Regions from separate parts of the Blautia sp. MCC269 genome, predicted to be linked through region 2. Evidence: riboswitches for the same ligand, from Rfam matches in the RefSeq annotation. Region 2 holds a riboswitch; the other holds the start of a gene.
What was found. Region 2 has a riboswitch for ZMP and ZTP ahead of GPK88_RS14675 (IMP cyclohydrolase). Riboswitches for the same ligand answer to the same signal wherever they lie in the genome.

Region 1: another riboswitch for ZMP and ZTP. It lies ahead of GPK88_RS15080 (formate--tetrahydrofolate ligase); the one in region 2 lies ahead of GPK88_RS14675 (IMP cyclohydrolase).

Annotation. Positions count from the first base shown of each region.
Region 1 is NZ_WQQE01000044.1:3,057-19,814, forward strand. Features, by position in the region: gene GPK88_RS15030 (ABC transporter ATP-binding protein) at 1-194, shown strand, start outside; gene GPK88_RS15035 (ABC transporter permease) at 228-1,016, shown strand; gene GPK88_RS15040 (ABC transporter permease) at 1,085-1,819, shown strand; gene GPK88_RS15045 (AraC family transcriptional regulator) at 1,852-2,742, shown strand; gene GPK88_RS15050 (kinase) at 2,810-3,328, shown strand; gene GPK88_RS15055 (sensor histidine kinase) at 3,351-4,517, opposite strand; gene GPK88_RS15060 (response regulator transcription factor) at 4,514-5,191, opposite strand; gene GPK88_RS15065 (TlpA family protein disulfide reductase) at 5,397-6,545, shown strand; gene GPK88_RS15070 (CD1871A family CXXC motif-containing protein) at 6,573-6,725, shown strand; gene GPK88_RS15075 (4Fe-4S binding protein) at 6,733-7,587, shown strand; ZMP/ZTP riboswitch at 7,766-7,847, shown strand; gene GPK88_RS15080 (formate--tetrahydrofolate ligase) at 7,921-9,606, shown strand; gene GPK88_RS15085 (Y-family DNA polymerase) at 9,777-11,318, shown strand; gene GPK88_RS15090 (YolD-like family protein) at 11,319-11,729, shown strand; gene GPK88_RS15095 (MGMT family protein) at 11,752-12,060, shown strand; gene GPK88_RS15100 (PucR family transcriptional regulator) at 12,067-13,275, shown strand; gene GPK88_RS15105 (aspartate aminotransferase family protein) at 13,502-14,875, shown strand; gene GPK88_RS15110 (AraC family transcriptional regulator) at 15,001-16,044, opposite strand; gene GPK88_RS15115 (beta-glucoside-specific PTS transporter subunit IIABC) at 16,199-16,758, shown strand, end outside.
Region 2 is NZ_WQQE01000043.1:45,451-62,208, reverse strand. Features, by position in the region: gene GPK88_RS14705 (iron-containing alcohol dehydrogenase) at 88-1,272, shown strand; tRNA gene GPK88_RS14700 (tRNA-Phe) at 1,405-1,477, shown strand; gene GPK88_RS14695 (3D domain-containing protein) at 1,637-2,716, opposite strand; gene GPK88_RS14690 (lysozyme family protein) at 2,879-3,577, shown strand; tRNA gene GPK88_RS14685 (tRNA-Gly) at 3,701-3,773, shown strand; gene GPK88_RS14680 (phosphoribosylaminoimidazolecarboxamide formyltransferase) at 3,940-5,124, opposite strand; gene GPK88_RS14675 (IMP cyclohydrolase) at 5,155-5,868, opposite strand; ZMP/ZTP riboswitch at 5,956-6,037, opposite strand; gene GPK88_RS14670 (peptidoglycan recognition protein family protein) at 6,106-6,780, opposite strand; gene guaB (IMP dehydrogenase) at 6,950-8,404, opposite strand; gene GPK88_RS14660 (DUF6106 family protein) at 8,472-8,975, opposite strand; gene groL (chaperonin GroEL) at 9,090-10,709, opposite strand; gene groES (co-chaperone GroES) at 10,757-11,041, opposite strand; gene codY (GTP-sensing pleiotropic transcriptional regulator CodY) at 11,382-12,167, opposite strand; gene topA (type I DNA topoisomerase) at 12,315-14,387, opposite strand; gene dprA (DNA-processing protein DprA) at 14,459-15,343, opposite strand; gene GPK88_RS14630 (YifB family Mg chelatase-like AAA ATPase) at 15,370-16,758, opposite strand, start outside.

The DNA.
Region 1 (16,758 bases), on a different contig from region 2:
AAAAAAAGACCACGATTTTGCTGACGAGCCATGATCTGAAAGATATGGAATGGTTGTGCCGGAGACTTATCATTCTGGAAAAAGGAGAAATTTTATTTGATGATGAAATAACAAAAATTTTTGATAATTATCCGGAAGCAGAAACATTGGAAGAAATTATTATTGAACTGTTCAATGGAAATACGAAGAAGTAACCGTCTGATTTTGTTTTTCTGAGGAGAGCAAATATGAGAAAATATCTGGCACTGATAAAAGGCGGATTTCTGGAAGGAATTGCTTATAAAGAAAACTTTCTGACAGGATTGCTGGCAAATTTTGTTCAGGTTGTAGTTTTTTACTATGTATGGAAAAGTATTTTTTTATATCATACGGAGATTAATGGATATACATGGGAAATCATGAAAAAGTATGTAATTGTTTCTTTTTTATGTAACAGTACATTTTCTTTTGGATTTGAAATGCAGACGGCCAACAGTATTATCAGTGGAAATATAATCACAGATCTGTTAAAACCGCTGAGTTACCGAAGTTTGACTTTCTTTAAAGCTGTGGGAACAGCAGGAATGGAATTTTTGATCACATTTTTATGGTGCGGTACTTTTCTGGTAATGTGTAACGGAATGCAGAATATAGAGGTGTGGCGAGTTCTCCTTCTGCTTTTCTCCATACTTTTGGGAATGGGAATCAAATTTAACATCCAGTATATATTTTCCATGTTCTGTTTTTATACAGATAATGCGTATGGTGTTGTAAAAGGGAGAGAAGTTCTGACAAATTTCTGTTCAGGAGCTTTGGTTCCGCTGGCATTGTTTCCTGGATTTTTGCAGAAAATTGTTACGGTTATGCCTTTTTCCGGGATCGTATATATTCCATGCAGCATATTTGATGGAATATTTTGCTGGCAGAAATGCTGGGAAGCACTTTTGTTCCAGAGCGTGTGGAATGTAATATTATTTGCATTCGGAAGCATCTTATGGAAAAAAGCCTCTTCCGTTATCGCATTATATGGAGGTTAAAGATGGGCAGATACAGGAAATATTTCAAAATATACCGGAAGATGCAGGAAATGAATATAAAATCCCTAATGTATTATCGAGCGGATTTTCTGATGATGACATTTTTTACATTGCTGTCCCAGGTATCAAATCTGGCTGTTATTGGAATTATCTATACAAATATTCCCACAGTTGGCGGCTGGTCTGTATGGGAAATTTTATTGTTATATGGATATCTGTTATTTTCAGAAGGTTGGGTAAATTTTTTCTTTCAGGGTTCCTGGAAAATTGCACAGATGGTAAATAAATCAGAAATCGACCGGTTTCTCGTAAGACCGCTTCCGGCAGGAATGCAGATGGTAGCTTCCAGGATTGATTTTGACGGATTAAATAAAATGATCATAGCACTGGGAATATTGTCAGTTGGAATAAAAAACTGTAAAATAAACTGGACGATCATAAAAATCCTGTATTTTGTGGCATCTCTGCTTACAGCATCTATGATCCGTTTTTGCATGATCTGGATGGCAAGCTGTATGTCCTTCTGGATGCAGGGACCGAAAAATTCGTTAAATTATCTGGTCCTTTCTGTAGGAGAGATGGCGAAATATCCACTTATCATATACCCGGGATTACTGAAAGGAATCTTTGGATATATCATACCTTACGCATATATCAGCTATTATCCGGCGGGCTTTCTGTTAGGAAAAAGAGACATGCTGCCAGGATATCTGTTGCTGTTTCCTGTTTGCATAGGGATGCTGTGGTTATCGGCAGTGTGCCTGAAACGTGGACTGGGAAAATATGAAAGTGCCGGGAATTAAAGATCGTTTATGGGGGGGGGGGGGGTGAGTCCATGCTTGGAAGTAAAGATATTTTTCTGGATCGGGCAAAGCGGGAATTGTCGGTTATGCAGATGAACCACTGCGGTATCCAGGAATGTGAAAAAGGACATATGTGGCAGTTTCAGGCCAGGCCTTATCATCTGCTGCATTTTGTACTGCATGGGGAAGGGAGTTTAAAGATCTCAGGCAGAATGCTGAATGTACATGCCGGACAGGCATTTTTTATACCTGCAGGAATAGAAGGAAAATACATAGCTTCCCTGCAGAACCCCTGGAAATATGCCTGGATCGGATTTTATGCAGACAATGGAAATAAATTTATCGATCTTTTATTTGGAAAAAATGAGATCCTGGACCTGGCGCTTCCGGCTAAAGAACTGGAAAAAGAAATCCTGTCGATTTTGTCAGTGATGGATAAAAGACTTCAGGATGTGGCCATTTATCAGGAAGAAGATTTTCCGGGAGAGCAGTTTTTCTCCATACGGAATTTTTCCGCATCTCTGGAAGCAAACAGCAGAATGCTGCATCTTTTTGCCAGGCTGCTGGAAACACAGGGTGATATAAAAAAGCTGACAAAAGAAGAAAAAAATCTGGCAAAAGATGCAAAAAACTATATGGACCGCATGTACAGCAGGGATATCCGGATCCAGGATGTGGCAGGAATCCTCCATGTACATCCAAACTATCTCAGCACACTGTTCCGCCGGGAATACGACCAGTCACCACGGGAATATCTTCGTAAAGTGAGGATGAATCAGGCAAAGCTCCTGCTGGCAACCACAGAATATTCCATATCAGATATCTCATCAGATGTGGGATATACAAATCCGTTTCAGTTTTCGAAGGTATTCAAAAGCTGCTATGGGATTTCACCTACGGAGTATCGAAATATGAGACAATAAGAAACGGTTACTGTACAGAAATTATCAGTATAAAAGAAAAAAGGATGAGTAAGGGAGAAACCAAAGCATGGGAAAATTGATCATTCTCAGAGGAAACTCCGGAAGTGGAAAAACAACAGTAGCGAAAGCATTACAGAAAAAGCTAGGACGTAATACAATGCTGATATCACAGGATGAGGTCAGAAGAAATATGCTGTGGGTTGATGATGGCATAGATACAAAGGCTTTGCCGCTTATGGCAGAACTTTTACGATACGGAAGGGAACACAGCGAATTTTCTATCCTGGAAGGGATCATGTATGATGAATGGTATCGTTCGTTGTTTGAACTGGCAAATGAATTATATGGTTCAAATGTATACGCATATTATTTTGATCTGTCGTTTGAAGAAACCGTGAGACGACATAATACAAGAAACAGAGAATTTGGTGAAAAAGATATGCGCAGATGGTGGAGAGAAAAAGATTTTTCTTCAGTTCTCAGGGAACAGGCTATTACCTGCGAAATGGATACAGACAGTATTGTTGAAAAAATATACTCGGATTTGAACGCAGATCGCAAAGCGATTGCGTTCATGAGCATATAAAGTAAATGTAATACAAACATATTCAGACTGGCAGTATGATTGCAATCATGCTGCCTTTTTTGCTGCTTTCCAGTACTTTTACCTGTCCGTTATGCTGTCTGACAATTTCACTGACAAGTGCAAGCCCCAGGCCGGCACCTCCCATAGCACGGCTTCTTGATTTGTCTACACGGAAGAACGGGGTGAAGATTTTTTCCTGATATTCAGGAGGAATGCCGATTCCGGTGTCGGAGACTTCAAGAAAGACGTAATTGACAGAGGTGGATGTATCTGTTATTTCTTCGGAAGGATGGATATTTACGGTTACTTTTCCACCGGAGTGATTGTATTTGATCGCATTTTCCACAAGATTGTACACAGCACGATACAGCAGCAGATAGCTTCCGGTAATGATGCAGTCTCCCTCCTGCTGGATCAGTTCAACTTCTTTCTGTTCCGCTACAGAAGCCAGGTCGCAGAAAACCTCATCAGTCAGTGCTGCCAGAGAGATCCTTTCGGAACGTTCAACAGTCTGTACACCGGTCATATCCAGGAGGATTTCAGCCAGATGGGAAAGTCGCCCGGTCTGTTCCTGTAGCATGGCAAAAATCTCCTGATAATCTTGTAAAGCAGGTGCTTCCCTGCGGGCAAAGACCTCCAGGTTTGTCTGGATAACGGCAAGAGGAGTCCTCAGCTCATGTGCTGCATTGGCAGAAAACTGCTTCTGGGCAGTAAAGGCTTCATCCAGGCGTGCGAGCATTTTGTTAAATGAAACTGTCAGGCGGGAAATCTCGTCATTGGTAGCAGGAACTTCAAGAGCCTCTGAAAGGTTCTGGACCTCTATTTTGTTTACCTCCTGGCTGAGTCTGCGAAGGGGAAGTAATGCCTGACGGCTGATAAAATAAGTGCAGATACTGCTGAGAAGGATGATGATCCCTGTTACCATAAGTCCTTTGGTGAGAAAAAGTTTTTTGGTTAGCTGCAGCTGATCGGAAAGCTCCGGAAATAAGACGGAGGGATTCATATTAAAGGTGATGGGAGCAGAATCTGTGTTATCAATCCGTATCATGTAATCTCCCAGATCCTCCATTCCGGCAACTGCAGACTGGCTGATAAAAAAATACATCAGAATGCAGGTGACTGTCATAAGCAGTGCAGTGATCAGTGTCAGACGCCATTGAAGAGATAGCTTTCCGGTTATTTTTTTCATTGTACATCCTCCGTTAAAATGTAACCCTGGCCGATCTTATTCTGTATCGGATCAAAGCCGAGAGCAGTGCGCAGCTTTTTTCGAAGAGAAGAAATGTGGACACGAATGGAATTGCTGAGACTGTTGACGCTTCCGTCCCAGATATGCTCGATCATTTCTTCCGGACTTATGATACGGTTCTGATGAAGAAGGAAATATTCCAGAAGAGAACTTTCCTTTCGGGTCAGAGAAAGGGGAAGTCCATCGACACTGGCCTTTCTTGTACGGGTATCAAAGCTGATACGTCCGCATTGCAGACATACGTCCTGCTGGATAAATTTCCTTCGTGTCAGACTTCGGATCCGTGCCTCCAGCTCTTCAAAATGAAAAGGCTTTGTGAGATAGTCATTGGCACCGAGATCAAGCCCTTCTACCTTGTCCTGGATCTGTCCTCTGGCAGAGAGGATCAAAACGGGAGTGGAAGTATCGGATTTCCGAAACTGGCGCAGGATTTCCAGACCATCAACGCCAGGAAGGTTCAGATCAAGAAGGATGAGATCATAATTTTCCACCAGACATAATTCCAGTCCTTCATCCCCGTCAAAACATGTGTCCGCTTCATAGCCATCCATACGAAGTCCCTCCGCAATAGACTGGCAGAGCTGCTTTTCATCTTCGATTATCAATATATGCATAGTAAATTCTCCTAAAAAACAGTTGATTTTGCTTTGTTATCTATAATATCATGTATAGCATAAAATTCCTGTAAATTTTTTTGTTTCTTAACAGAGATTTTATACAGGGGATGATATAGTAAGGCTACAGAGAACAAAATTTACATATAAAATATATGCTGGTTCCAGATATGGGCCGGTGATATCAGAAGGGAGAATATAAACAATGAAATTGAGAACACAGAAAATAACAGCACTTATGGCAGCAGCGGTATTAGGAATATCTGCATTAGGAAGTGTGCCGGTAACAGCGGCAGAGAGCACGGAAACAGCAGATATCGGAGAGGCAATGGCGGTGGATGGAGAGGCAGTTTCATCAGATCTGGTAGCAGGTACATTTAAGCCTTCCGACGTAACCTGCAAGGCACAGGATTCTTATGAATATCCGTTTCTGGGACTGAAGCTTTCACTTTCGAAGGAGCTGTTAAATCAGATCAAGGATCAGAGCATTGCAATGCTTACTACGGAAGATTTTGAGAATCAGACCAATGCAGTGACATATGCCTACGTAAGCTGGAGCAAAATGACAGAGGAACAGAAAAATGCCGAAATACAGAAGATGGGAACAGGATATGACGACTGGGTGGCAGGTCTGGACAGAATCGGTACAATTGGCGTTTATGACGAAGCTTCACAGAAAAAGCTGGATGAGATCACCGGCTGTACAGAGCATAAAGAGCTTGGAAGCAGCAGTGACGGGAAATACAAATATTATCTGAGCACCAACAAAGATGCAGATGAAAAGCTGACAAAGGAGCTGGAAAAGATCAAAACCGATATTACGGAAATGACACCGTATCAGAATATTTCCGTGTTTGACCAGCCACAGGATACCAGCAGCAACCCGGAGGATGTAAAATCTGTAGGAAAATTTGAAACAACAGGAATAGATGGAAAAACATATACAGAAAAAGTGTTCAGTGACTATGACCTGACGTTGGTAAATGTTTTTACAACCTGGTGCTCACCATGTGTAAAAGAGATTCCGGAACTTCAGGAGCTCTATAAAGAAATGAAAGAGAAAGGCGTCGGAGTAGCAGGTGTGGTGCTTGATACTACAGATGAAAAGGGAAATCAGGACGAGGAGGCTGTAAAAAAAGCTGGCATTCTTCAGGAAAAAACAAAAGCAGAGTATCCGTTCCTGATACCGGATACTACTATGATGAACGGCCGTCTGCAGGGGATTTCCGCATTTCCTGAAACATTTTTTGTTGACAAAGATGGAAATATTGTAGGCGATACCTATACAGGAAGCCATACACTGGACGAATGGAAGGAAATCGTGGAAAAAGAGCTTAAAAACGTTTCAAAGTAAAAGATGATTATTATGGAGAGTGGAAAAATGATTCGGAAAATAACAGAATCCAGGTGGATCGGACCTGCTCTGGCAGTTTTTGGAATTTTACTGATGATACTGGGAATCTGCAGAGGTGAGGTATCTGTAGTTTTTACAAAAGCGATCAACATCTGTATGGAGTGTATTGGCATTGGATAATAAGAAGATGAAAATAAATGAATGGCCGCGGCATGGGATCCAGGCATTGTGGGCGGCCCTTACAAACAGTCACATATCAGGCTTTGTGACTGGAAAGATCTATACCGGAAAAATGAAAAATGTCTGTGTTCCGGGGCTGAACTGTTATTCCTGCCCCGGAGCAAGAGGGGCCTGTCCCATTGGTTCCCTTCAGGCTGTGATCGGAAGCTGGAACTTCAAGATGGCATATTATGTAGCTGGATTTCTGATCTTTGTAGGAGCGCTGCTTGGAAGACTGGTGTGCGGATTTCTCTGCCCATTTGGACTGATCCAGGATCTGTTGAACAAGATTCCTTTTCCAAAGAAGATCCGGACATTTCGGGGAGACAAGCTTTTGAGAAAACTGAAATATGTGATCTTTCTTGTATTTGTGATCCTACTTCCCATGTTTGTAGTAGATATCATGGGCCAGGGAGCACCATATTTCTGCAAGCTGATCTGCCCGGCAGGAACGCTGGAGGGAGGTATCCCGCTGGTGCTGCTGAACAAATCCATGCGAAGTGCAGTAGGCTGGCTGTACATGTGGAAAAATACGATCCTGGTGATCACCATTATCTTATCAATTATGATATACCGGCCATTCTGTAAGTATATCTGCCCGCTGGGAGCTTTTTATTCGGTATTTAATAAAGTTTCCGTTTTTCGTTACAGAGTAGAGAAAGAAAAATGTGTTCACTGCGGAAAATGCAGAAATATCTGCCAGATGGAGGTTGATCCGACAGAGGATCCTAACAGTGCAGAGTGCATCCGATGTGGAAGGTGTAAAAAGATATGTCCGACACAGGCAATCCGGTGTGGTTTTGCAGGCAAAGATCAGACATGAATTACGTTAATTGACGAAAAATAGAATTTTCCTTATAACATTCAGTATCTGATGAATAGTACGGAAAACTGGAATGATTCAGAAAATTAGACTCAGCTCACTTTAAAAGTGAAAAAATAATTTGATAATTTCTTGACAAGTACTAATAAATATGTTAGTATTCAATCATCAAATTAATAAAGTCTTCGGTGACTGACGGAGTTGTGGGATAACCACGAGGGAGCCGGAGATTCGATGAGTCGACCGTCTGGGCAGTATTTGAAAAAATTCAGATACTGCTCTTTTTTATGGGATAAAAGATGCAGACGGTTGCAGCGGAGAAAGGAGAACATTATGGGATTCAAAAGTGACATCGAGATTGCACAGGAGTGCACAATGGAGCCAATTACCAAGATTGCAGAGAAAGCAGGTATTGATGACAAATATCTGGAGCAGTATGGTAAATACAAAGCAAAGATCGACTATAATCTCCTGAAAGAAACAGACAAAAAAGACGGCAAACTGATTCTTGTGACAGCTATCAACCCGACACCGGCAGGTGAGGGAAAAACAACTACAACGGTAGGTCTTGCAGATGGAATGCAGAGACTTGGAAAAAATGTTATGGTAGCTCTTCGTGAGCCATCCCTTGGACCGGTATTCGGTGTCAAAGGTGGTGCAGCAGGCGGCGGCTATGCACAGGTAGTTCCTATGGAGGATATCAACCTTCATTTTACCGGTGATTTCCATGCGATCGGTGCGGCAAACAACCTTCTTGCTGCAATGATCGACAACCATATCTTCCAGGGTAATGAGCTGAACATCGACCCGAGAAAGATCACCTGGAGACGTTGTGTGGATATGAACGACCGTCAGCTTCGTAATGTAGTAGACGGACTTGGCGGAAGAACAAACGGTATGCCGCGTGAAGACGGATACGACATCACAGTTGCATCTGAGATTATGGCAGTTCTCTGCCTTGCAAGCGATATCAAAGACCTGAAAGAGAGACTTTCCAGAATCATCATCGGATACACCTATGGCAAAGTTTCCGAGCAGAAACCGGTAACAGCAGGAGATCTTCATGCAGAGGGTGCTATGACAGCACTTCTGAAAGATGCCCTGAAACCAAACCTTGTTCAGACACTGGAGCATGTTCCAGCCATTGTTCATGGCGGACCATTCGCAAACATCGCTCACGGATGTAACTCCGTAACCGCTACAAAGATGGCTATGAAACTTGCAGATTATGCCATCACAGAGGCTGGTTTCGGTGCTGACCTTGGTGCTGAGAAGTTCCTGGATATCAAGTGCCGTATGGCAGGACTTACACCAAGTGCTGTTGTTATCGTAGCAACTGTACGTGCCCTGAAATACAACGGTGGTGTTGCAAAAGCAGATCTTAACAATGAGAACCTTGAGGCTCTTGAAAAAGGTATCCCGAACCTTCTGAAACATGTAAGCAATATCAAAAATGTATACAAACTCCCATGTGTGGTAGCTATCAACGCATTCCCGACCGATACCAAGGCAGAGCTTGATTTTGTAGAAGCAAAATGTAAAGAGCTTGGCGTAAACGTAGCACTTTCCGAGGTATGGGCAAAAGGCGGCGAAGGCGGAATCAAGCTTGCTGAGGAAGTGATCCGTCTTGTTGAAGAGCCGAATGATTTCACATATGCTTATGAACTGGAAGGCTCCATCGAGGACAAGCTGAACCAGATCGTACAGAAGGTTTACGGTGGAAAGAAAGTGGTTCTTACAGCAAATGCCCAGAAGCAGGCGAAACAGCTGGAGGCACTTGGATTTGGCAACTGCCCGATCTGTGTAGCTAAGACCCAGTACAGCTTAACAGACGACCAGACAAAGCTTGGTGCTCCGACAGATTTCGAGGTAACAGTAAGAAATCTTAAGATTTCCGCAGGTGCAGGATTTATTGTTGCACTGACAGGTGAGATCATGACCATGCCAGGTCTTCCAAAAGTGCCGGCTGCAACCAAGATTGACGTAGATGAGAGCGGTAAGATCACAGGACTGTTCTAAGCAGAATCGGAAACATATAATTATAAAGTATTTTTGAGGGGAATTCAGATAGAGACCTCCTCCGGCAATAAAAACCGGAGGAGGTTTTTTATGTAAAAATAAGAAAAAGACCTATAATCGAACAAATTTTCTGGTATAATAAGAAAAGAAAACACTCCGGAGGTGTATCCATGGATAAAAAAGAAGATCATATCTATATAGCCATCGATCTGAAATCATTCTACGCTTCCGTGGAATGTCAGGAGCGGAACTTAAATCCACTTACCACCAATCTTGTTGTGGCAGACAGGGAACGAACCGAAAAAACCATCTGCCTGGCAGTTTCCCCTTCTTTGAAGGCCTATGGAATACCAGGAAGAGCGAGACTTTTTGAAGTGGTCCAGCGTGTAAAAGAAGTCAATCAGGCACGTGTCACAAAAGCACCAAGAAGATGTTTTACCGGAGAATCCTGGTCTTCGGATGAACTGAAAGCGCATCCGGAACTGGCCGTTTCCTATGTGACAGCACCGCCGAGAATGGCGTTGTACATGGACTACAGCACCCGGATCTATAACGTTTACCTCCGTTATCTGGCACCGGAGGACATGCATGTCTATTCTATAGATGAGGTGTTTATGGACGTCACCCATTATCTTGGAATGTATCAGATGACAGCCAGAGAGTTTGCTGCAAAAATGATCTCCGATGTAATGAAAGAGACCGGGATTACGGCAACTGCCGGAATCGGAACCAATCTTTATCTGTGTAAGATTGCCATGGACATCGGGGCCAAACATGTAACACCAGACGAAAATGGTGTGCGTATCGCAGAACTGACGGAGCAGTCCTACCGGGAACTTTTATGGGATCACAGGCCGCTGACAGATTTCTGGCGGGTAGGCACAGGAATCAGGAAGAAGCTGGAAGAAGTAGGACTTTACACGATGGGAGACATTGCCAGATGCTCTTTGGGCGGTGTGCGTGATTACTATAATGAAGATCTTCTTTATAAAATATTCGGCATCAACGCGGAACTTCTGATTGATCATGCATGGGGATACGAACCGGTGACCATGGATCTGATCAAAGCCTACAAACCGGAAACAAACAGCATCGGTTCCGGTCAGGTACTGCACTGTCCCAGTGATTTTGAACAGGCGAAACTGATCGTACGTGAAATGACAGACATGCTGGTTCTTCAGCTTGTGGAAAAAAGGCTGGTAACCAGTCAGATAGTCCTTACCATAGGCTACGATATTGACAATCTGAAATCTTCCTCCGGCAGGAAAAAATATCAGGGCGAAATAAAAACAGACCGTTATGGAAGAAAAATTCCCAAACATGGTCACGGAACTGTAAATTTGGACAATCCAACCTCATCCACATCAACGATCATGAAGGCAGTCCTTGACCTGTATGAGCGTATCACGGATAAAACACTTCTGATCCGGCGTGTCTATATCACAGCCAATCAGCTCACAGATGAAAAACTGGCAGCGGCAGAGCCCGTATATCAGCAGATGAATCTGTTCACGGATTACCTTAAATCAGAAGTGTCAGAGGCAGAACAGAAAGCAGAAAAAGAAAAACAGGAAAAAGAGCGAAAGCTCCAAGAAGCTATGCTTTCCGTAAAAAAGAAATTCGGAAAAAATGCCATACTGAAAGGCAGCAGCTTACAGGAAGGTTCCACAACCATAGAGCGGAACAACCAGATCGGAGGTCACAGAGCATAAATGGAAAAGAAACCAAAAGGCAAATACCAGGACATCATAAACCTGCCTCACCATGTTTCAAAAACACACCCACAGATGCCCCTCTATGACCGAGCTGCACAGTTTTCCCCCTTTGCAGCCCTTACCGGCTATGAAGACGCAATCCGGGAAACAGCCAGACTCACCGATAACTGGGTACAGCTTTCCGAAGACAAAAAGCAGGAACTGGATGAAAAACTCCGGCAGCTGATAGCCGACAGGGAGAGAACAGAGTCCGTCACCATCATCTATTTCCAGCCGGATGACCGGAAAGAGGGAGGCTCCTATGTAACCGTCACCGGGCAGATAAAAAAGATTGACGACTGCAGCCAGAAAATCTTTCTGACAGATGGAACGAAGATTGACCTGGGAAGAATTGTGGATATAAAATAAAAAATGCTTCGGAGGAACAACAATGGGAAAAATATTGGATGAGGATCTGATCTACGAAATACTATCCGTGGTGGAAGAAATACCGGCAGGAAAAGTGGCTTCCTACGGGCAGATTGCACGTCTCATCGGCTGGGATAAAAATTCGAGGCTTGTAGGAAAAGTTTTAAGCATGGCAGAATTTTATGGGAAATATCCCTGCCACAGAGTTGTGAATCATGCAGGCCGTACTGCACCAGGATGGAGAGAACAGAGGGAACTTCTGGAAGACGAAGGTGTGGAATTTAAAGCAAATGGATGCGTGGATATGAAAAGGCACCAGTGGGAGGAATAGAACTTTATGAATTGTAAAGATATGATGCAGATTCCGGAGCTTACAGAGGTTCTGAAGCTGAAAGCAGGAAAAAACGGTTTGGAGCAATCTGTTCGATGGATTTATTTTGCAGACTGTCTGCAATGTGTAAAAAGTGAATATAAGATCGAAAACTATATCCACGGAGACGAATTTGTAGTTCTGACCAATCCCAGTGTTACGGATGACAGTCGGAAGCTGATGGAGATGATCCGGCAGATGTATGGGCATGGAATTACGGCTCTTGGAATCAATGAAGGCCAGATATCAGAGGAACTGATGCAATACTGTGAAGAGAAAGCGTTGCCTCTTTTTGAGCTTCCGGAGAAATATCCTCTGATCGATCTGTCTCAGATCATCTGCCGCAGGCTTGTTCTGGAAGAAAATGACCGAAATGCCGCAGAGCAGCTGTTTTCCTCTATTCTGGATGCAGAACATTTAAGCCGGGAGCGTGTGATGGCACAGGCCAGATATCTGAATATTGATCTGGAGGGGAGCTTTTTTGTAGCGGAATTTGCGTTTGCGTCCGGAAATATAGAAAGCGGATGGGAGAACGAGGATTCCCTGACAACCGGACGGAATGTGAAACGTATGATCTGTACTGAGTTTTCCAGTTACATAAAACAGGATATCCTTATCCTTCCACAGGCAGGCTCCATCCTTGCACTGCTTCCGGACAGAGAAGCGGAGGATAGCAATATAAAAGAAATTTTTGCCAGGATCGTGGACCGAACACAGCGGGAATATGGAATAGAGCTTCGGATCGGAGCCGGAAACAGTAGGGCGTATCTGGATGAGGTAAAAGACAGCCGGAACGAAGCTTCCTCAGCACTTCGGGCAGCAGAAGTTTCCGGATTGAAGGGGCAGATATTTTTTTACAGGGATCAGGGAATCTATACATTACTTTCCCATGTGGACGATTCCAGAATCCTGGATACTTATATGGAAGAAAAAATCGGAAAGCTGCTGCAGGCAGATGAACTGAACGATGGAAACTTAAGTGAAACTCTGGAAAATTATCTGAACTGCAGCTGCAATGCCAAAAAGACGGCAGAAGAGATGTTTCTTCACAGGAATACCTTAAATTACAGGTTGAAAAAGATCCGGGAGATCCTGGGATGCGATCTTGAAAACCTGGATACCTGCCTGGAGCTGAAGATGGCGTTTCTGATCAGGCGATATCGGTATCGCAGATAATAGAAATTGTGCACTGTGCACAAAAAACATACAACACCAGGCCTATTGATTTCGTACCGGAAAATGCTATAATCTACCTAAATCAAAAAACAAAATAACACAGCAGATAAACGACAAAGGCGTCGGATGATAACACATCCGGCGCCTGTTTTTTTGCTTCCGGAGAGAACTCCGAGAGGAGTCTGGCAGGCAGAAAAGCCGTGACCAGATAAAGGAGGAGAATATTATGACAACAGCAGAATTAGCAACCGCATTACCGGAGATTGTAACAGAGCAGGTTCCAGGACCGAAATCAAAAGAACTTCTTGACAGAAGAGACGCAGCAATCCCGAAAGCACTTTGCGGAAAAACATATCCGATCTGTATCAAACAGGGATCAGGAGCCATGTTTGAAGATATGGACGGAAATAAATTCCTTGACTGGGTCGGCGGTGTTGGCGTCCTGAATATCGGATATTCCCATCCGGAAGTCATCGAGGCGGTAAAAAAACAGACTGAAAAATATTTCCACACAATTTTCAATGTATATGTACATGACGGTTATGTAACACTGGCTGAAAGATTAAATGAGATCATGCCGTGTAAAGGAGATGTGAAAAAAACATACTTCGCAAACTCCGGTGCAGAGTGTGATGAAAATGCCATCAAGATTGCAAAAGCCTTCACAAAAAGAAGCGGCGTGATCTGTTTCACAGGTGCTTTCCATGGAAGAACAAACCTGACCATGGCACTGACAGCAAAAAAAGCATATGCAGTTGGCATGGGACCGTTCCCGGCAGGAATCTTCCGTGCACCATATCCATATGTATACCGTGCACCAAAAGGATATACAGAGGAAGAGGCGATCCAGTATTACATTGATGAGCTTCAGAGAATCTTTGACGAGGGCGCACCTGCAAGTGAGATTGCCTGCATGATCGTTGAGCCGTTTCAGGGCGAAGGTGGATTTATCCCGGCACCGATCGAGTGGGTTAAAGCAGTCCGCAAGATCTGCGATGACAACGGAATTCTGATGATCGCAGATGAGGTTCAGTGTGGTAACTGCAGAACAGGTAAATATTATGCATCTGAGTACTGGGCAGAAGCAGGCGCAGCACCGGATATTATCACAACTGCGAAATCTCTTGGCGCAGGACTTCCGATCTCCGCAATTACAGCAAGAGTCGAGATCATGGATGCGGCACCTGCAGGAACCATCGGAGGAACCTTCTGCGGAAACCCGGTATCCTGTGCAGCAGCACTGGCTGTTATGGATATCATGAAACGTGATGATTATGAAGGAAAGGCAAGACATATCGGTGAGACCGTCATGAAACGCTACAAAGAGCTTCAGGAGAAATATCCGGTAATCGGTGATGTACGAGGCCTTGGTGCAATGATCGGTATCGAGCTTGTAAAAAATAAAGAAACAAAAGAGCCAGCAACAGAGCTTACTGCCAAGCTGATCCAGAATGCGATTCAGAAGGGACTCCTTCTTGAGAACTGTGGAACAGCAGGTAACGTCGTACGTTTCCTTGCACCGCTTACCATGACCGATGAGCAGATGGAGAAAGGACTTGAGATATTTGAAGACTCTTTGAAAGAAGTTCTGGAAGCTTAAGTGAAATAAATGCGGATTACCAATGTATCCGCCTGATATCTGAAGATCCGCTGTTCTGCCTGCAAAGATGCAGGAAAAAGAGCAGCGGATTTTTGCTTGCAAAAAATGGGAAAGGAGGCGTAAGGCTAAAGAACAGGAGTTCTTAACCGGTATTCATTAGGAGAACAATGATACCGCTCCTGGAATTTTTTGTAAAAAAAGCTGATGTTTTCGTAGCCTGCCTGGTTGGCTATTGCAGTTACTGGCATAGAAGTTGTTTTTAAAAGTGTTGCGGCAGATTTCAGCTTCTGGGTCTGGATCAACTGGATGTAAGTATAGCCTGTGTTTTTCTTAAGAAGAGTGGAAACATAGTTGGGGCTGATGTGAAAAAAATCTGCGACTTTTTCCTGGGTGCAGGTGCGGAAATTGTTCTCGATGTAACGAATCAGCGGAACAATTGGCATAACCGTTGAAAATTCCTGTTCTTTTGCCAGATCGTTCTCGTATACATTGATCAGCTCAGCAATGATCAGATAAAATAAATGAAAAATAATATCTCCGGAATTGACCGAGGGATCCAGAAATTCACAGAATAGTTCTGAGAAAAATAAAGGGATCCTTCGGTCTTTTTCTGAATGAAAAAGAAGATAGTGGTCGTGGTCTGTCTGCTCTGTCAGCGCGTTGACAAAAAAACGGGAGAGTACACTGTCTTTGGAAAACTGGGAAAACATACGGTCACGGAGAAATTCTTTTCGGATCAGCATACTGATCATGATATCATTTTCGCCCAGAGCGTCAATAGAATGAGGGCAGTCGGTATCAATCAGAAGTACCTGATCTTTTTTCAGAAGGACAGGTTTTCCGTCTATGTACTGAGGACAGGTACCGGAATAAACATAATTGATTTCGATATGGGAATGGACATGCTCCGGAACCGGATTGAATCTGGAATTTCGTTTGATTGAGATATCCTGCAGACCTACAGGAATATCAAAATTCTGACTGGAAACAGGATTTTCTCCGTGCATGGATGAAAAAATAAGATTGTCAGGGAACATCCGGTACATTTCCCGGCCATGAATCTGTACTTTTGGGAGCTGGCTCCAGCCGGAAAAGGGATAACCGGAACGATAATGTTCTTCACTTTCGGATAAATTTGTAAGATAATGATGAAGAGAATGGATATTCATAGCGGCGTACCTCCTGTCAATATACCTGGGATAAAGATATAGTTACTGTATCAAACTGTGTGGATTTGGTCAATAGATTATGAGGAATACGTTATTTTTTTCGCCGGGTCTGAAAGATATAATAACGTTATCAAATATAAGGAGAGGGAAGAAAATGGCAAAAGCAGATTATACCCAGCTGGCAAAAGAAGTAGTTGCAGCTGTAGGTGGAAAAGAAAACATTGTCAACGTGACCAACTGTATGACGAGACTGCGTTTTGTGCTGAAGGACGACAGTATTCCGGATAAAGATAAGGTAGCCGGGATAAAAGGTGTCAAAGGTGTAATGAATCAGGGAGGACAGTACCAGGTTATCATCGGTACACATGTCAGCGAAGTAGTCAAAGATGTGAGACGCGAAGCACAGATTTCAGGAGAAGGAAGCATCAATAAAGAGGATATGAAACTGATCAAAAAAGACAGTCTCTGGAACCGATTCTTTAAAACAATTTCCGGCTGCATCATGCCAATGCTTGGACCGATGATCGCAGGTGGAATCATCAAAGGAATCCTGGTAATCCTGGTAACAGCAGGAATCCTGACAAAAACAGACGGAACGTATCTCGTTCTTTATGCAGCAGGCGATGCAATCCTGTATTTCATGCCGGTAATCGTGGGATTTACCTGTGGAAAAGTATTCGACTGCAATCCATATGTAACAGCTGTCATAGGAGC
Region 2 (16,758 bases):
TGCTAATGCAAATCATCCATTTTTGCTTTTAATTAATTTTCGTGATTTCGAATAGATCAATTATGAAATAAGGGAGAGTTGTTTATTATGAGAAGTTTTGAATATTTTACCCCCACACGGGTGGTTTTTGGAAAAGATACACATCTTAAAATTGCCACACTTCTGAAAGAACAGAACTGTAAAAAAGTTCTGATCCACTATGGTGGACACAGTGCCGTCAAATCCGGTCTTATTAATGAGATCAGATCCGTACTTGACGAGGCAGGGATTGCCTATGTAACTCTTGGCGGCGTCGTTCCCAATCCGCATCTTTCCAAAGTCCGGGAAGGAATCGAACTCTGTCGCAGAGAAAATGTGGATTTTCTTCTTGCCGTAGGAGGCGGAAGTGTTATTGATTCCTGTAAGGCCATCGGTTACGGTCTTGCAAATCCGGAAACAGACGTATGGAACTTTTTCCTCCGCACAGAAACTCCAAAAGCATGTCTTCCAGTTGGTGTAATCCTTACCATCGCAGCTTCCGGAAGTGAAATGAGCAATTCCTGTGTCATCACAAATGAAGAGGGCTGGCTGAAGCGCAGTACTGCCCGAAATGACCTGTGCAGGCCACGTTTTGCCATTTTAAATCCACGGCTTACATACACCTTACCTCAGTATCAGACAGAAAGCGGCTGTGTGGATATCCTGATGCATACCATGGAACGGTATTTTGTAAATATCGAAACTATGGAAATTACAGACAGCATCAGCGAATCTCTGATGCAGACGGTAATCTACAATTCCCGTATCTTGCTGAAAGAGCCGGATAATTACACTGCCAGGGCAGAAATCATGTGGGCAGGAAGTCTCTCCCACAACGGCCTCACCGGCTGTGGAACCGGCGGCGGTGACTGGGCATGTCACCAGCTGGAACATGAACTTGGCGGAACTTACGATGTAGCTCACGGTGCCGGTCTGGCCGCACTGTGGGGAAGCTGGGCCCGTTATGTCTATGACGCAAATCCAGAACGTTTTGCCCAGTTTGCTACCAACGTATTTGAAATCCCATGCAGCATCGATTTCAACAAAACCGCACTTGCCGGTATTGAAGCCATGGAAGATTATTTCCGTTCCATTCAGATGCCTACCAGCCTTCATGAGCTTGGTCTTGATCTTACAGAAAAAGATATCCACGATCTGGCATTTAAGTGCAGTTATGAAGATACCCGTACCATCGGTGTCTTCAAACAGTTAAATATGAAAGATATGGAAAAAATTTATCTGGCTGCCCGCTGAATTTGCCGCATATAATATTGCAGATGTTTTTTTGAAAATCGGATTTTTCAGAAAAACATCTGCTTTTTTTCATTTTCCCCTTGCATTCTCTACATAAATGTGTTAAAGTAACAAAGTGCTCGAAAGAGACATGCCCAGATAGCTCAGTTGGTAGAGCAGAGGACTGAAAATCCTCGTGTCGCTGGTTCGATTCCGGCTCTGGGCATTATTTTTTTGCTCTGTTCACAGTTCCTGTTTCCTGTTGAACAGAGTTTTTCTTTTTATAAATAAAAAATACTGCATTCGACATTTTCTGATAAAGCGGATATTTATATTCCGATTTATACATTAAGTCTGATGCAGTATTTTTTGTTATACGGCGTTTTTACTGAAGCAGATAAACTTCTGTATAAAATACACCTTTCTCCTCTGCCTCTGAATGTGTGGCAACATAAACATCAATACAGTTGGTACGGATCGCACCTCCGCAATCCTCCGCCACGTAAACCTGTCCATTGATCACCACCTTGGAACCATATGGAATCTGGCTGGGGTCTACTGCTATGGTGTGATTGGTTGTTGCCGTTACACCTGTAGATGTGATTCCATTTGACCATGGACCACAGCAGATACTGCATGGGCAGTAATGGGTAATACGGAAAGTTCCCAAAGATTTCAGTGTGGCATCGGAAGAAACTGATACCGGAGTTCCGACTTTTACACCATTGGCAGATGTTCCGGAACCACCCGTAGACGTTACGCCGTCCACAGCGTCTGCAAAAATACCTTCTCCGGAACTCTTGGTAAGGGAACCTGCTTTTGTTTTCTTTTCCTGCTCTGCTTTGGCTACTTCGTTCTCCTGATATCCTTCCAGACAGCTGGTAGGAATATATCCAGTCTGCTGTGCACCGCTGTCATCGGTGTAAACGATCCGGCTCCAGATATCATCTACAGTACCAGTTCTCTTCAGCTCATCATCCTGAAGAACTTCTCCTACTACTTCTCCGTCTTTTTTTCCCGGATAATCAAGAATATCGCTGTCTTTGGCTGCCGTGACTGTATCCGTAAATTTATTCACGGTTTCCGTATCACTGAGCACGCTATCCTGAACATAACCGATAATCTTGTCCTCTCCGTCTTTCTGAAACGTAACTTTACTCCATCCGTTGTCACATACGGCAACTCTCTCAAGTTTCGTTCCCAGAAGAACGGATCGAAGTTCTGATCCACTCTCTCCGGGATTGGACCGAATTGCGGTATTCTTCGCAGTGACATAAAGGGTGTCCGTCTTCGCCAGTGCATTTACTGTATTTCCTTCCCCATCATCAATCTGAAACTGCTGAGGGGATTTTTTCTCCTGTGTATATGTATTCAGTGTTGCTTCATATCCAAGTACCTCTGCAGATGCTGATACAGGGAATATCATGGAAGCACACAAAATAACTGCAAGAAGCCTTTTACGCATGAAATCTTGCCTCCTTTTTTCCGGCATTCTGCGGTTTGTCCCGACTATCATAGCATATCAGATCGTATTTTGCAATTTTGTAGGTCAGTCTTCAGAAAATTTTAACAAAAAGATCACATTTCTTAACTGGTCAAATCACCATCCGACGGGTAAAATAAGCTTATGAATACAAAACGAAAAACCCCTAAACTTACAAAAAAACAACGCCAGCGTCTCCGCGTACGCCAGGTTCGCAGACAGAAGTTCTTTCTGGGCTTGATCTTTTTACTGGTCCTCGGATGCATTTTTCTGCGTTTATCCAGATTTTCCGGAAAGCAGACAAATACGTATCAGATCAATGCATCCTGTGAAGCCTACCGAGATGAAGTTACCACGGAAGCCGCCCAATATGGCATGTCTGACTATGTAGATCTGATCCTGGCGGTTATGATGCAGGAAAGCTCCGGCCAGGGAACCGATCCCATGCAGTCATCCGAAGGCGCTTATAATACGCAGTATCCCCAGCAGCCTAACGGAATCACAGATCCTTCCTATTCTATCTCCTGTGGAATCCAGGAGCTGAAATATGCCCTGGATAAATCCGGATGCACAGGACCCGCTGATCTGCCCCATATCCGTCTTGCCCTGCAGGCCTATAATTTTGGTACAGACTCTTATTTCTCTTATCTTGCCAAAAACGGAGAAACCTCCTGGACAACCGAAAGCGCCCAGGCATTTGCCCAGATGGCAAGTGGTGGCAAGCAGCGTGATGAAGACGATCCCCTTCACGATCCGGCAGGTCCATGGGATTACGGTGACCAGTATTACCCGGACCATGTACTTCGCTATTATCACATAAGCAGTGAATCTGAAACGTCTTGATCCGGAAATGTCTTCTTTTTTTCAATTTTTCAAAAAAATGCAAAAAAAGATTTGACATGCTTTAAAATCTGTGCTAATATATGTCTTGTCGATGAGGGAAACACCTCATAAGATAAGACAAATGCGATAGTGGCGTAGTTGGTAACGCGCGACCTTGCCAAGGTCGAGACCGCGGGTTCGAGCCCCGTCTATCGCTCTTCGGAACTCTGAATGATTCAGAGTTCTTTTTTTATTTCACAAAAAACAAGCACAAAATGGCGCAAAAAATCCCGGATCCGGAATTTCCTGATAGAAATCCAGATCCGGGATCTTTTATGTAAGACAGACATTCATATTCTGCCCCATTATATGTTCATGATATTTTAGTGATGGAAAAGTCTGATTCCTGTAAATGCCATTACCATTCCATACTTATTGCAGGTATCGATAACTGCGTCATCGCGGACAGATCCGCCCGGCTCTGCAATATATTTCACGCCACTCTTATGTGCGCGCTCAATATTATCACTGAACGGGAAGAATGCATCTGAACCAAGAGTCACATCTGTAAGACCATCCAGCCATGCACGCTTCTCTTCTCTTGTGAACACTTCCGGCTTCTCGGTAAATGTTTTCTCCCATGCGCCATCTGCAAGAACATCCATATACTCCTCACCAATATAAACATCAATGGCATTGTCTCTCTCTGCACGTGTAATGGTATCTTTAAATGGAAGATTCAGCACCTTCGGGCACTGACGGAGATACCAGTTATCTGCCTTCTGGCCTGCAAGACGTGTACAGTGAACACGTGACTGCTGACCAGCACCAACACCGATCGCCTGTCCGTCTTTTACGAAGCATACGGAATTGGACTGCGTATATTTCAAAACGATCAGAGAAACCTTCAGATCCCTCTTTGCTTCCTCTGTAAGCTCTTTATTTTCTGTTACAATATTAGAGATCAGTTCATCATCAATTGCAAGTTCCTGACGTCCCTGCTCAAAAGTAACACCAAATACCTGCTTGTGTTCCAGCGGCTCCGGAACATAATTTTCATCGATCTGGATTACATTGTAGTTGCCTTTTTTCTTCTGTTTCAGGATTTCCAGCGCTTCCTCTGTATATCCCGGTGCGATCACACCATCCGAAACCTCTCTTTTGATCAGCATTGCGGTATCTTTGTCGCAGACATCAGAAAGAGAAATGAAATCACCGAAAGATGACATACGGTCTGCACCTCTTGCTCTTGCATACGCACATGCAAGCGGGGAAAAATTCTTCCAGTCCATATCATCTACCCAGTAGATCTTGGCCAGGGTCTCATTCAGTGGAAGTCCGATGGAAGCACCTGCCGGAGATACATGTTTAAAAGAAGTTGCTGCCGGAAGTCCGGTTGCTTTCTTAAGGTCACGTACCAGCTGCCAGCCGTTAAATGCATCCAGGAAGTTGATATATCCCGGTCTTCCGGAAAGTACCTGGATCGGAAGTTCACTTCCGTCTGCCATATAAATCTTGGATGGTTTCTGGTTTGGGTTGCATCCGTATTTTAACTGTAATTCTTTCATGGAAAAATCCTCCGTTCTCTACGATATCGATTATTTATTCTTGTTTACAATTCTGGATTCATATTTACCTGTTTCAATGTCAATGAAACGGACAAACAGAGAAACTTTATTGTCCTTGTTCAGGCTCTCCCAGAGAAGGTTGGTAAAATCATCAATATCATCCGGAATCTCTACCGGCTTCGGCTCTCCCTCAAAACTTGGAAGCGGGTTTCCGTCGCATTTATAAGTATGAATGAAGCGTCCCTGTCCTGCTGCCGCATTCTCATAAGCAAATGTATAACGGAGGCAGGAATCTGGATTTCCATTATTGCTCTTTAAGATAGACATTGCATAGCTGAATTTTCCGTTTTCCACATGAAGAACACCGGAAATACGAGGTGTGTAATTCGGTGCATCTGGCTCAAATTCTCTGCTGCGGAGTGACTGCTCAAAAGTAAGCTGTCTGTCCATGCCTTCATAGATGGTATCTGTCTGATCCCCATTTGTTACGATCGTCTTGTTTCCAAGGACACGTACCGGTGCATAAATAATCAGGCTCGGGTCTGTAAGTTTGGACGGGTCAAATGCCTGTGTGCGGATTCCCTCACCATCCTCAACAAAAATACGGTTTCTGCTGTTCTCACTTCTTCCCATGATAAAATATGCGGTAACAGCGTGCTTTCCGTCAGCGGAACGTCCAATCACAATTCCTCTTCCTGGGTAGGAATTCTCTTTCAGTTCTTTTTCAAGTGAAAATGTAGTCATTTTTCACAGTCCTCCTTGTCTAATGTAAGGCCCGGGGATCATTCCAGGTATCAGCAGGTAACAAAAAACCGCCTGGACACCCCTTTATCAGGCTGCCCAGGCGGTCGGCTTCTCATTTCACTGCACTCCCTGTAGGTAATCCTACTTTCCGCCAGTCATGCAGCTTCTGTTGTTATACTACAATACTTCTTCTGAATTTTCAAGTCCCAATTTTCAGAAATTATTTTTTCATACTGTCTATTTTCCCTGCAGTTCATAATCTGCCTGAATCTGTGCGGCAATATCTGATTTCATCTGAATCCATGCATCCGGATTTTCCACATAATATTTCGGACAGTCTTTTCCTGTAACATCATAATGCCGGATCACCTGATCCGCCGTCAGTCCAAACCGTGTACAGAGCCAGGCTGTCAGCTTCACTGCCGAACTATATGTTGCCTCATTAAACTGTCCTGTATCATCCAAGTGACAACATTCAATAGATAAGGTGTCCACATTTCTGGAATTCGTAGCATAGGACATTTCTGAGGTAGGAATGCACTGTACCACTTCGCCATCCAGACCTATTACAAAATGACTGCTGACTTTGTTTTCCTGTGTTGTTGCAAGATTTTCGAAATAATTCCGGTTGGACATTGCTGTAGATCCTGGATTGGCAGTATAGTGAATGGCAATATAATTCACCTGTTCAATGGGAATCTGAGGCCTAGAATACGAATTCGGCGTCAGAAGTTCCACGTCAATATAGGGGGCACCCTCTTCCTGCCACTGTTCTGGCCCACTGTTGCCATCGTTTTCCTGAACGGAACCTGTCTCATCAGAATAAATTCTGTCCTCTTCCATACGCATCTCAAAAAATCCATATCCTAATGCACATACCGCAGATATAACAATTACAAAAATCAGAATCATCACTGTTTTTCGAAGAAATTTCAGCGGTTTATTTTTGCGGGAGGTTTTCCTTTTCTTCTTTTTTACGGAATTTGCGGCAGGTTCTGAAGAAGTTTTTTTTACGGAAACAGGCCGCCCGCTATGGGACGGCCTGGGTGACTTCTTACCTGTCTTACCTTTTTTTCCTGTATTACTCATCTACACTGTAGTTTGGAGCCTCTTTTGTGATATGGATATCATGCGGATGTGACTCCTTAAGAGATGCAGCGGAGATTTTAATAAATCTGCCTGTTGTTTTCAGCTTCTCAATGTTCTCTGCTCCACAGTAACCCATCCCGGATCTTAAACCACCAATTAACTGGAATACGGTATCTTCAACATGTCCCTTATATGCAACACGTCCTTCAACACCTTCCGGTACAAGCTTCTTCGCATTCTCCTGGAAATAACGATCCTTGCTGCCATTCTCCATAGCTGCAATAGATCCCATTCCACGGTATACTTTATATTTTCTTCCCTGATAAAGCTCGAATGTTCCCGGGCTCTCATCACATCCTGCGAACATGCTTCCCATCATGCAGACATTGGCTCCGGCTGCGATAGCCTTGGTGATGTCTCCGGAATACTTGATTCCACCATCTGCAATGATCGGGATTCCATAGCTGTTGGCTACTTCATAGCAATCCATAACTGCTGTAACCTGCGGAACACCGATACCTGCAACAACACGTGTGGTACAGATAGATCCAGGTCCGATACCAACCTTAACTGCATCTACACCAGCCTCGATCAGAGCCTTGGTAGCAGCACCTGTTGCAACGTTACCTGCGATAACCTGAAGTTCCGGATATGCAGCCTTGATCTCACGAACTGCTTTTAAGATATTCTCGGAATGACCATGTGCGGAATCGATAACGATAACATCTACGTTAGCCTTAACAAGTGCATCCACACGAGCAAGTACATTAGCTGTGATACCAACTGCCGCACCGCAGAGAAGACGTCCCTGTGCATCCTTGGCTGCAAGCGGATATTTAATCTGTTTCTCGATATCCTTGATGGTAATGAGTCCTTTTAAATTAAAGTCGTCATCTACAATGGGTAATTTCTCCTTACGGGATTTCGCAAGGATCTTCTTGGCATCCTCAAGTGTGATTCCTTCCTTGGCTGTGATCAGTCCTTCAGAAGTCATGCACTCCTTGATCTTTCTGCTGAAATCTGTCTCAAATTTAAGATCACGGTTTGTGATAATACCTACAAGTTTTCTGCCTTCTGTAATCGGAACACCGGAAATACGGTATTTCGCCATCAGATCATTGGCATCTTTCAGTGTATGCTCCGGTGAAAGATAAAATGGATCTGTAATAACACCGTTCTCAGAACGTTTAACCTTATCAACCTCTTCTGCCTGTGCTTCAATGGACATATTCTTGTGGATGATACCGATACCACCCTGTCTGGCCATGGCAATTGCCATTCTGTGCTCTGTAACTGTGTCCATTCCCGCACTCATCATGGGGATATTCAGCTTTACTTTCTTGGTTAAATACGTTGAAACATCTACCTGATTCGGAATTACTTTAGAATAAGCTGGAACCAGAAGAACGTCATCAAACGTAATGCCTTCACCAATAATAGTACCCATTGCATTTCCTCCCTTGTGTAAGATATTTTAAATTTGTGAACTAGTGTAACAAAAAACAAGTTTCATGTCAATCCAAAAAAACTTTACTTGGTGCAGAATTTTTCATGGTGTTTGCCAGGGCGTCATCTAATTCGAGAATCACTTTGCATGTTTCACCACCGTCTCTTGTGATCATGGCATAACGTTTATGATCCTCAATACCGGAGGAAAAATCCATCACTTTCATTTTCTGATTTCCGTTGTAATAGTCCATTCTGTGGGATTTCAGAGGTGCTACAAGATCTGCTTCCGCAAGCTGGATGGATTTTACTCTTTTTCTCTTGGACTTGGACATAATCATATCAATATCCAGCTCACCATTTACAAACAGATACTCGTATTCCAGATCTGTTTTCGGTATTACAAAATAACAGGCAACACCGAGCGCAACAGCCGGCACCAGTAAAAGACCGTTCACTAAAAGGCCTCCTATAGCCATGATCACTGTCAGTACAATAAGACCGTATTTCACAACCATATCCTTTGCTGTCTGTTTCTTCTTTACCAGAAGTTCTGAATATAAGTCACTCATTTGCTTCTTCCTTTCGTAATTTACTGATTTTTTTGATTATAACACAAAAAGAGGGCCGCGTCCATGACGCAGGCCCTCTTATTTTGTGAACAATTTCACCTGCTTAGCTGATTATTACATCATTCCCATTCCCGGGTTTGCTGCCGGAGCAGGAGTATCTTCTTTGATTGTGGAAACTACAGCCTCTGTTGTAAGGAGTGTAGATGCAACGCTTGTAGCATTCTGAAGAGCACTTCTTGTAACCTTGGCCGGGTCAAGAATTCCGTTCTCAACCATGTTTACATATTTCTCATTGAGAGCATCGAATCCTGTACCAACCTCAGACTCTCTTACTTTGTTGATGATAACAGCGCCTTCCAGTCCTGCGTTTGCAGCGATGTGGAACAGTGGTGCCTCAAGAGCTTTCAGGATTACATAAGCTCCTGTCTTCTCATCTCCCTCAAGTGTTGTTGCAAGTTTTGCAACTTCTTTTGAAGCGTGGATGTAAGCAGATCCGCCACCTGCAATAATACCTTCCTCAACAGCTGCTCTTGTTGCTGCAAGAGCATCCTCAAGACGAAGTTTTGCTTCTTTCATCTCTGTCTCAGTAGCAGCACCTACACGGATAACAGCTACGCCGCCAGCCAGTTTTGCAAGTCTCTCCTGAAGTTTCTCTTTATCGAACTCGGATTTTGTCTCCTCGATCTGAGCACGGATCTGTGCAACACGTTTTGCAATGGCATCTTTGTCACCGAGACCATCAACGATAACTGTGTTCTCTTTTGCAACTTTAACAGATTTTGCACGTCCAAGCTGCTCCATCTTAGCTTCTTTCAGGTCAAGACCAAGCTCATCGGAGATCACCTGTCCGCCTGTCAGGATCGCGATATCCTGAAGCATCTCTTTTCTTCTGTCACCATAGCCAGGAGCTTTTACAGCTACTACCTGGAAGGTTCCTCTCAGTTTGTTGACGATCAGAGTTGTAAGGGCCTCACCCTCAACATCCTCAGCGATGATGAGAAGTTTCGCACCGGCCTGAACAACCTGCTCAAGAAGTGGAAGGATCTCCTGGATATTGCTGATCTTCTTGTCTGTGATCAGGATGTACGGATCATCAAGAGTTGCCTCCATTTTCTCCATATCTGTGGACATGTATGCGGAAATATATCCACGGTCAAACTGCATACCTTCTACAAGGTCAAGCTCTGTATGCATGGTCTTGGACTCCTCAACAGTGATAACACCGTCTTTGGAAACTTTCTCCATAGCATCAGCAACAAGCTGTCCAACCTGCTCATCACTTGCAGAGATTGCTGCTACGTTAGCGATCTGCTCTTTGCCGTTGATTGCCTGGCTCATGTTCTTGATCGCTTCTACTGCAACATCTGTTGCTTTTTTCATACCTTTTCTGAGGATGATCGGGTTGGCACCTGCTGCCAGGTTCTTCATTCCCTCATGAACCATTGCCTGAGCAAGTACAGTCGCTGTTGTAGTACCATCACCTGCTACATCGTTTGTCTTGGATGCAACTTCCTTGATGATCTGAGCACCCATGTTCTCGAATCCGTCCTCAAGCTCGATCTCTTTTGCGATGGAAACACCATCGTTTGTGATAAGCGGAGCACCGAAAGATTTGTCAAGTACTACGTTTCTTCCTTTCGGTCCAAGTGTTACTCTTACTGTATCTGCAAGTTTATTTACACCAGCTTCAAGTGCTGCTCTTGCTTCTGCGCCATATTTAATTTCTTTTGCCATGATAAAATGACCTCCTATTTATATTGATATACGATAAGATGTTTATATTATTTAATAACTGCCAGGATATCTTCCTGTTTTACAATGATGTAATCCGTACCATCCATCTTAACTTCTGTTCCTGCATATTTGGAGTAAATAACAGTGTTTCCGACTTCTACTTCCATCTTTACTTCTTTGCCATTTACAACTCCGCCAGGACCAACTGCGATAACTTCTGCCTGCTGTGGTTTCTCCTGTGCCTGTCCCGGAAGTACGATTCCGGATGCTGTTGTCTCTTCTGCCTCAACCTGTTTTAATACTACTCTGTCGCCTAAAGGTACTAACTTCATGATCTATGTTCCTCCTTATCAGTTCCATTTTCGTTTGCTAGCACTCGCTTTCTACGAGTGCTAATCACTATGGCTATATTAGTGAATTTCACGTTTTTTCGCAACTCTTTTAAGATATACTATTTCTAGTTTATTCTCTTTATATCTCTTTTATACTCTTGTTTTCTCTTATTTTCTTAATTTCATTATTTATTTTGATTTTTTCTAAAAAGATACACTTTCCTTTTATGCGATCCTGCAAAAGAATTTCAGTAAAAAAGAGACTGCCCACAATAACGGGTAGTCTCTTTCGTCACGTTCTTTATCTTATATTATCAGTCGGCAGATAATGCAGATCGCATTATGCCTTTTTGTTTCTCTGTGCCTTGATCTCCTCAAGCTCGTCGAAGATTACTTCATTAAGAACCTTAATGTAAGTTCCCTTCATACCGGAAGAACGGGACTCGATCACACCTGCACTCTCAAATTTACGCAGTGCATTTACGATCACAGATCTGGTGATACCTACGCGGTCAGCAATCTTGCTGGCAACAAGGATGCCTTCGTCTCCATCCAGTTCATCAAAGATATGGATGATCGCCTCAAGCTCTGAGAAGGACAGGGTACTGAACGCAGATTTCACGATCTGCTGCTTTCTGTCTTCCTCCGCATTCTCATCATGAACCGCACGCATCATTTCCAGACCTACAACAGTTGTACCGTACTCACTGACAATAATATCTTCAATATCATACGGATGATCGTTACGATACATAAATAATGTTCCCAGTCTCTCACCTGCAATATCGATAGGGTTTACGATTCCCTGATAATTCCCTGGTACATGCTCAAAGCCAAGTGTCTGGAGATTGACATTCTCCTTGGTAGAAAGAACGCCAAGAAATCTCTCGTTCAATAACGGATCAATATGTCCGCCGATCTTATCATCGATCAGCTCTGTGATCTCATCTACGCCCGGACAGATACTGACTCCCAGAACCTTACCTTTCTTACTGAGTACCAGGATGTTGGAACTTAAGGTTTCCATGAGCACCTGGCAAATGTCGTTAAACACTACCTTGCTTGAGCTGCTGTTATGCAGAAGCTTATTGATTTTTCTAGTTTTATCTAGCAACTGAACGCTCATTTTTTCCTCCTTTCACTTTCGTACCTTGAAAGAAATCGTTTTTCTAGTCTAATATTACACGTTATTCTGGAAATTTACAAGACATTTTTATATTTTTTTTATTTTTAACGGGATTTTCTGAAAATTGGTAGAAAAGCATTTATTCCATCAATCTTCATCTTTTGGTTTCTGTTCCACATATCCGCAGGTTTCCTGGCTGCAAACCAGCTTATTTCCCTTTTCGAGCATATAATTGCCACATTTCGGACATTTCTTTGCGGATGGTTTCTGCCAGGACATAAAATCACATTCCGGATTATTCTCACATCCGTAATATTTTCTGCCCTTTTTCGTTTTTTTCATGACAATTTCACCGCCACATTTCGGACATGCAACACCAATCTTTTCATAATATGGTTTCGTATTACGGCAGTCCGGGAATCCCGGGCATGCAAGAAATCTTCCGTGTGGACCATACTTAATTACCATGTTACGGCCACAGTTGTCGCAGACTACATCTGTAACCTCATCCTGGATATCAACTTTCTCCAGTTCTTTCTCCGCCTCATCCACATCATGTTTCAGATCCGGATAGAAATTACGTACAACAGTCTTCCACTGCACAGTGCCTGCCTCCACGCAGTCCAGAAGTCCCTCCATGGTAGCTGTAAAGTTTACATCCACAATACTCGGGAATGCCTGTTTCATAATATTGTTAACAACTTCACCAAGCTCTGTAACGTAAAGATTTTTCTGTTCCTTTGATACGTAGCGTCGGCTGATGATCGTTGTGATCGTCGGCGCATAGGTACTCGGGCGTCCAATTCCCAGTTCTTCCATGGTTTTTACAAGTGATGCCTCTGTATAATGTGCCGGTGGCTGTGTAAAATGCTGTTCCGGTTTCAGTTCTTTCAGTTTCAGCTCCATGCCTTTTTCCAGGCTCTGACTTAAAATATTGCCTTTTTTGTCATCGCCCTCTTCTGTATACACAGACATAAAACCATCAAACGCAACCTTGGATGCCGCAACCGTAAATACATACTCGCCGGCTCCGATCTTGACAGATGTAGTCTCATAACGTGCCGGTGCCATTCTGCTGGCCGCAAAGCGTCTCCAGATCAGCTGATACAGACGAAACTGATCTCTGGTGAGAGATTCTTTCACAAGAACCGGTGTCCTTGTAATGTCTGTAGGGCGGATTGCCTCATGGGCATCCTGGATCTTCTGTCCGTTTTTGACTGTCTTTTCTGTCTGAGAAACATAATTCTGTCCGTACTGTTCAGAAATGTAGGTTCTTGCTGCTGCATCTGCTTCCTCGGAAATTCGGGTGGAATCTGTACGCAGATAAGAGATCAGACCTACTGTGCCGCTTCCCTTGACATCAACACCCTCATATAACTGCTGTGCCAGACGCATGGTTTTCTGTGTGGAAAAATTCAGAGTCTTGGCCGCTTCCTGCTGCAGTGTACTGGTTGTAAACGGGAGCGGAGCATTTTTGATCCTCTCGCCTTTTTTTACTTCTGTGATCTCATATTTACAGTTTTCCAGATTTTTCAGGATTTCATCCATTTCCTGGCGGTTTTTGATCGGAAGTTTTTTATCAGTTCCATAGAACTTGGCCGTTAACGGCTTCTTTTCACCTTTTACCTGAAATTCACCTTCCAGGCTCCAGTACTCTTCCGGAATGAATGCGTTGATCTCATCTTCTCGGTCACAGATGATACGCAGTGCTACAGACTGCACACGGCCTGCACTTAATCCTCTTTTTACTTTGGCCCAGAGAAGTGGGCTGATGGTATAACCTACCATACGGTCCAGCATACGTCTGGCCTGCTGTGCATCCACAAGATTCATATCCAGCTCTCTGGCCTGTTTGATGGACGCCTTGACTGCTGTTTTTGTTACTTCATTAAATGTAATTCTGTGCATCTTTGAAGTATCTGTTTTCAGTGCCTGCATCAGATGCCAGGAGATTGCCTCTCCTTCACGGTCAGGGTCCGTTGCGAGATAGATCTTATCTGCTTTTTTTGCTTCTTTACGGAGTTTTGCAAGAAGCTCTCCCTTTCCTCTTATCGTAATATACTTGGGTTCAAAATCATTGTCTACATCAATACCAAACTGGCTCTTTGGAAAATCCCTTACGTGGCCATTGGATGCCTCTACTGTATAATTTGCCCCCAGAAACTTTTTTACTGTTTTCATTTTAGCAGGTGACTCTACTATCACCAGATTTTTGGCCATTTTACCTCTCCTAATCTTATTCTGCCTTCTGTCCGGTGTAAAAAATCTCACTGCTGCCGGCAAAAAGGCGGTTATTCAAGTCTGATATAATTCTGTCTTCCGGTTTCCTTCACCAGTCCCATCAGCATGAGCTGTCCCAGTATACCGGCTGTTTTTCCCGGTGAAAAACCGGTTTTTCTGATAATCTGATCCAGATTTTTTGGTCGTAAATCGAGACAACTATACACCAAATCCAAATCCGTTGCAAGTCCTATCTTGGTTTTTCCCGACAAATTTGTCTTTTTTTTCACAGACAAACCCCACTCATCCAGAAGAATTTCCGGGGAATAGGCAATCCCCGCTCCATCGTAAATCAGTTTGTGGCATCCACGGCTTAACGCATCATTTACCGCTCCTGGAATGGCATATACCATTTTTCCCTGCTCCAGTGCACAGGCTGCAGTAATCAGCGATCCACTCTTTTCTTTTGCTTCCACCACAAGTACCAGATCCGCAAGTCCGCTGATGATCCGGTTCCTGGCCGGAAAATGATAGGCCCTGCCTCTGGTTCCTGGTTCATATTCGCTGATAATTCCACCATTTTCCTGAGGAATCCTCCGGTAAATACTTCTGCTGGATGACGGATAACAGATATCGACGCCGTTTCCAAGCACTGCAAACGTCGGCGTTCCTCCTTCCAGTGCTCCTTTATGGCTTTCTGCATCAATCCCGGCTGCCATACCGCTGATCACCTGTACACCATGCTCACTCAAAAACTTCCCATAACGAAAAGCCTGTATCCGACCGTAGGTACTGCACAGTCTGGCTCCCACAATCGCAGCGGAAGGACGGTCATTTTCAGGAAACCTTCCAATATAATACAGTCTCTCCGGCATACCGGAAATTTCCCGGAGTTTTGCCGGATAAATACGACTGTTTTTTTCCGCACAGCGAATCTTTTTCTGTATTTCTTCCATTATAAAGTACCTTCCTTTCTGCTGTTTTATGACCAATATTTTTTATCATATGCCCGGTATGTCAGTGCCTCACAGATATGTTCCGATTGAATCTTTTCTGATTTTTCCATATCCGCAATGGTTCTGGCTACTTTCAGTATCTTGTGATATGCCCTGGTGCTGAACTGGAACTGCCCGTATGCCTGTTCCAGTATTTCTTCTGCTGCCCTCGTCAACACACAGTACTTCTCCAGCATTCTTCCGTCAAGCTCTCCGTTAAAACAGATTTCTTCTTTCTGATAACGCTTTCTCTGAATCTCCTGTACCGCCTCTACTCTTTCTCTGATTTTCGCCGAAGATTCCCCCTGTATTCTTTTTTTCATTTTTGAAAAACTCACGGCCGGAACTTCTGTGCAGATATCAATCCGCTCCAGAAGAGGCTGGCTGATTTTGCCCAGATAATGTGTAATTTCTCCAGGTGTGCAACGACAGCGGTTCATATCCGGATAAAATCCACACGGGCAGGGGTTCATCGCCGCTGCCAGCATAAAACTCGCAGGAAATGTATAAGTTCCTGCTGCCCTGGACAGATGAATTTCTTTATCTTCCAGAGGCTGTCGAAGAATCTCCAGACTTTTCCTGGAAAATTCCGGCATTTCATCCAGAAAAAGTACGCCCCTGTGTGCCAGAGTAATTTCCCCCGGGCCTGGAATCCTGCCTCCTCCTGCCAATGCCTGTGGAGAACTGGTATGATGGGGACTGCGAAATGGCCTTTCCCTGATCAGTGGATCTTTTTCTGTGAGAAGTCCTGCCACACTGTATACTTTTGTTATCTCCAGACTCTCCTCAAAAGTAAGTTTCGGCATAACTGTCGGCAGACGCCTTGCAAGCATGGTTTTCCCGGAACCCGGTGGGCCAATAAAAAGGATATTGTGAAACCCGCTGACTGCGATTTCCGCTGCTCGTCTTGCCGCTTCCTGACCACAGATATCCGCAAAATCGACACCTTTTTCTTCCTGGCTTTCTCTTTTTTCTACTTCCGGTTCCGGATATGTATACATCTGTGGTTCCTTCAGGCAGCAAATCATATCTGTCAGTGTCTTCACACCAACCACCTGCATATCCCGTACCAGCCTTCCCTCTCTCAGGTTTTCCTGAGGAATAATACAAAATCGAAGTCCAAGTTCTCTTGCCCGGATCACCCGCGGCAGAACCCCGGAAACTCCATGAATTTCTCCATTCAGACTGATTTCGCCTACAACCAGAACCTCTTTTAGAAGCTCCGGTTCCAGTATTCCGGCTGCTGCCATCACTGCCGCAGCTACCGGCAGGTCAAAGCCTGCACCTTCCTTCTTCATATCTGCCGGCGCAAAATTCACGGTCACTCTTTTGGGTGGCAGACTGAGCCGGTTATTTTTGAATGCTGTCCGCACTCG